DNA from 2 places in the Arthrobacter sp. MYb221 genome. Region 1 is predicted to be linked to the other one. Evidence: riboswitches for the same ligand, from Rfam matches in the RefSeq annotation. Region 1 holds a riboswitch; the other holds the start of a gene.
What was found. Region 1 has a riboswitch for glycine ahead of cycA (D-serine/D-alanine/glycine transporter). Riboswitches for the same ligand answer to the same signal wherever they lie in the genome.

Region 1 (2,200 bases):
CACATAGAAGATCAGAATGCGGATAGGAATGGAGTTGATGGCCTTGGGGAGGGTCTTCTCGGGGTCCTTTGTTTCGGCAGCGGTGGTGCCTACCAGCTCAATTCCCACGAATGCGAATACTGCAATCTGGAAACCTGCAACGAAGCCCATGAAGCCGGTCGGGAACATTCCGCCGTCGGTCCAGAGATTGTTGAAGGACGCGGTAGCACCGTTGTGCCCGAAGCTGGTGATGACCATGACCAGGCCAACAACAATCAGCGCGCAGATGGCCACGATCTTGATCATGGAGAACCAGAACTCGGTTTCGCCGAAGGCCTTCACCGTGGCCAGATTCAGTACCAGCAACAACGCGATACATGCGAGTGCCGGGATCCAGAGTGGAAGGTTCCCCCACCAGAAAGCGACGTAGTGCGCGATGGCCACCACATCTGCGATGCCGGTGACTACCCAACAGAACCAGTAGGTCCAGCCGGTAAAGAACGCGGCCCACGGGCCGAGCAGGTCACCTGCGAAGTCCGCGAAAGTCTTGTAGTTCAGGTTCGAAAGCAGCAGTTCGCCCATGGCACGCATGACGAAGAACAGCATGAAGCCGATAACCATGTAAACGAAGATGACAGATGGCCCGGCAACCGAAATGGTTTTACCCGAGCCCATGAACAATCCGGTGCCAATGGCACCGCCGATTGCGATGAGTTGGATATGACGATTTGAGAGCCCGCGTTTGAGTTTGGGCGAAGAGCTGGTATCGCTCATGCTGCTGCCTTCCAGGAGTGGTGAGGTGCTTCGATGAGGTGCCATGGCGAATCACTAATGGTTTCGTCACGTTGTGGCAGATCTACGTTCGCACTCGAACCGTCAGACTCCGGGACAAATTTCTCTGCGCCGCAACGTAGCGGGCGAGGTCCAGCCAGGGACCGCCCGAAGCGAACGCGGAGATAGTTTGCCAAAGGGAGGACTTTCGAATCGGGTGCGTACGGTGCGGCACGGTTCTTAGTTCCTCCCCAATCTGTTTGAAGACCTGAGAGTTTTCGCCTCGACCCGGTGAGGGGTCAGAGAGTTGCTCCGTCGGTGAGTATGGACTAGTCCATACTGCTTTCCAGATTCGCCTCGTCGTGGCGGTACGGGTGCCTGAGAGTTTCCCGGGGAGGAATTGCTCCTACGGCGCCCGCCCTTGGCTTGGGCGGGACTCTCCCGCCACGCGTCAACGGCGTACTGCTTGTGATTGCAGTCACAGTATGCCCGGCTCTTTTCTGCTTGCGCAAACCGGCATGGAGTTTATTGCGTGAGCAATCTATGGCTTGCTCAGGCCTGAGCCCGGCATTGGGCGGTTTTGGGGGAGGGGCTCGTTTTAAATATGAAGCGTTTTGTTGCCAAGTACGCACGGTGCCGCCGGATAATAATTTGCGCTTACTTTGAACAGAGTGAAATTTACTGGTCAGAAAGAGGGGAGCATATTCGCGGATCAGCTTTAGGACGAAATAAGTATGAAAATTTTGCAGCGGCTTCCTGAAAAATTGTTCTGGATGTTGGCTGCGCACGCCGAAGGTGTTTCGTTTTCTCCCGATGCTGCGCGCAACGCGGCGGCCTCGGTGTAGTTCTACCTGCCGCAAGTGCCGGGCATCGTACCTAGATTGGAATCGCCGGCCCGAACTATCCGCCGGTAATTAAAAACTAGAGCCCAGCCAATGGGCTGGGCTCTGGTTCATCACTCGCACCTTTGAGGAAGGTAGTTACCACTCTAGGGGCGGCAACTGTTTGGCTACTGTGTGCGCGGTGCTTATTCGCTTTGCACGCTGAGCGGATGCGCTAGGGCGGCGCCTCCTCGACGAAATTAGTTGGTGAAGGGAACACGCTCCCAGCTGAGAATTTCTGCACCCTGTGCTGAGTTGGGCGCGACGCTCACGCGCAGCCACTCTCTTGATGTTGCGGCGCCCTCGACGGTGACCCGCTGCAAGTTCGGAACCGGGTCAACGCCGTAGACCTCTAGCCACGGTGAACCGGCGGCCAGCGGCGCATCTTCGTTGAACACGTGGCTGTCGCCATTGACCAGATACACCGGTCCGCCGAAGGCTGCTGATTCGTTGGCCAGGGCCTCGACGAACGACTTGAAGCCTGAAACGGATTCGGGGTTTGCCAGGGAATCATCTTCGAACCCGGGGGTGAACATATCTGCCTGGGTCATCACCACTACGGCGCGCGC
Region 2 (2,200 bases), on a different contig from region 1:
ATCGGTGGAGATGCCCACCTGGGTTTCGGAAACCTTGCGCAGGTTGATGCCGGCTTCGGCCGCCTTGGCGATGACCGCTTCCGCGTTCTCGACGTTGACCACAACGGTGTCGAAGAAGGAGTCGGACGCCAGGGTGAAGCCGCCGGAAACCAGCGAGCTGGCGATGACGCGAGCGTGGTTGTGCGCCCGGGCCGCGATCTGCTTCAGGCCCGCCGGGCCGTGGTAGACGCCATACATCGAGGCGCAAATGGCCAGCAGCGCCTGTGCGGTGCAGATGTTGGAGGTGGCCTTCTCGCGGCGGATGTGCTGCTCGCGAGTCTGCAGTGCCAGGCGGTAGGCTGGGGTGCCGGCGTCATCGGTGGAGACACCGACCAGGCGCCCGGGCATCGAGCGCTGCAGGCCCGCGCCGACGGCGAGGTAGGCAGCGTGCGGTCCGCCGAAGAACAGCGGCACCCCGAAGCGCTGGGTGTTGCCCACTGCGATATCCGCGCCCTGTTCACCGGGAGGGGTGATCATGGTCAGCGAGAGCAGGTCGGCGATGACAGTGACCATCGCGCCGGCGTCCTTGGCGGCGGCGATGATCTGCTTGTGGTCGGCAATCGAGCCGTCGTTGCCCGGCTGCTGGAGCACGACACCCGAGATGTCGCCTTCCGGCAGACCCTGGGAGAGGTCAACAACTTCGATTTCGAAGCCGAGCGCGTCGGCGCGGCCTTCGATGACCTTGATGGTCTGCGGGAAGATGTTCGAGTCCAGCACGGTCTTGCCGCTGGCCTTCTTCTTATTCGAACGGCGCATCATCAGCACGGCTTCGGCCGCCGATGAGGACTCATCGAGCATCGAGGCGTTGGCGATGGGCAGGCCGGTCAGGTCCATGACCATGGTCTGGAAGTTCAGCAGCGCTTCGAGGCGGCCCTGGGAGATTTCTGGCTGGTACGGGGTGTAGGCGGTGTACCAGGCCGGGTTTTCCACGATGTTGCGGCGAATCACCGCTGGCGTGAAGGTGTCGTAGAAGCCCTGGCCGATCATCTGGGTCTTCATCACGTTCTTGGATGCCAGGTTGCGCAGGTGAGCCAACGCTTCGGTTTCGCTCAGGGCAGCAGGAAGATCCAATGCCGCACCCTGGCGGATGTCGGCCGGAACTGCGGTGTCGATCAGCTCGTCGAGGCTGGAGTAACCCAGCGTCTGGAGCATGTGGTTTGCATCGGCCGGACGTGGGCCAATGTGGCGGGACACGAATTCGCTACTCGTTGATGCCGAGGTCTGCGTAATAGTCATGGTGCAGTTATCTCCAGGGGGATCTGTCTTGGCGCATGCCAAAGGAAGGTCTCTGTCCCTCCCCATCCCTGTTGCATAACCTGAGAGTTTTACGCATCCGACCTACAAAGCCGGGCGCTTGCACCTTCGGTGAACCGGAACGGGCCGGTTTCTTTCCAGAGTTGCCTCGTGATGGCGGTACGGGGGCCTGAGAGTTTCCTGGGGAGGAATTGCTCCTACGGCGCCCATCCATGGTGTGAACGGGTCTCTCCCGCCATCCGTCGAAGGCTGTGCCGTGGATCTGATGATCCAAAACACATCACCATCTTACCTGCACCGCATGCTTCTATCCAAGACCGGCGGCTCGGTTCGATTCACAAATTAACTTGCACTGGAGCCTTGAGCGAGTTTTACATAGGCGGGATATCTCGCTGGCAAGGAGTCTCCCGAGGACGTGCCCGTCAGCCGGCGCTTGATCCAGGGTCCCAAATGCTCCTTCACCCAGCCCATATCCTCGCGTAATCTCTCGCCACGGGAGTTGACCGGCAGCTGCGGCAACCCCGGAAGATTGATCTGCCCGGCCCATTCGGGCTCAACGATGCCGTGCCTGCCGAGCAGTTCGAGCACCTTGCGCGCCATCAATGCGTGGCCGAATTCGTTCATATGCAGCCGGTCCCCCGCCCAATAGCGCAGGTCCGAGAATTCCCGCCAGCGCCAGTAGTCGGCCACCAGCGCACCATGGGTGTCAGCGATTTCGCGGATCTTCTCGTTGTAGATGGCGGTCCGCGGACGGGTCTTGTTGAATAGCGGGGAATCCACGGTGTCGAACCCGGTGAACAGCACCACGGTGCTGCCGGACTCGGCAAATCGGCGGACCATCCCGTCATAACCGCGCATGAGCGCGTCCAGATCGGCGCTGGGGCGCAGAATGTCGTTGCCCCCGGCA

Region 2: linked by a shared signal. The riboswitch ahead of gcvP (aminomethyl-transferring glycine dehydrogenase) and the one ahead of cycA (D-serine/D-alanine/glycine transporter) in region 1 are both predicted to bind glycine.

The regions. Positions count from the first base shown of each region.
Region 1 covers NZ_PCPW01000004.1:117,374-119,573, forward strand. The annotation lists gene cycA (D-serine/D-alanine/glycine transporter) at 1-753, opposite strand, end outside; glycine riboswitch at 1,107-1,204, opposite strand; gene CQ015_RS06750 (metallophosphoesterase) at 1,832-2,200, opposite strand, start outside.
Region 2 covers NZ_PCPW01000021.1:28,636-30,835, reverse strand. The annotation lists gene gcvP (aminomethyl-transferring glycine dehydrogenase) at 1-1,275, opposite strand, end outside; glycine riboswitch at 1,441-1,538, opposite strand; gene CQ015_RS17895 (SGNH/GDSL hydrolase family protein) at 1,636-2,200, opposite strand, start outside.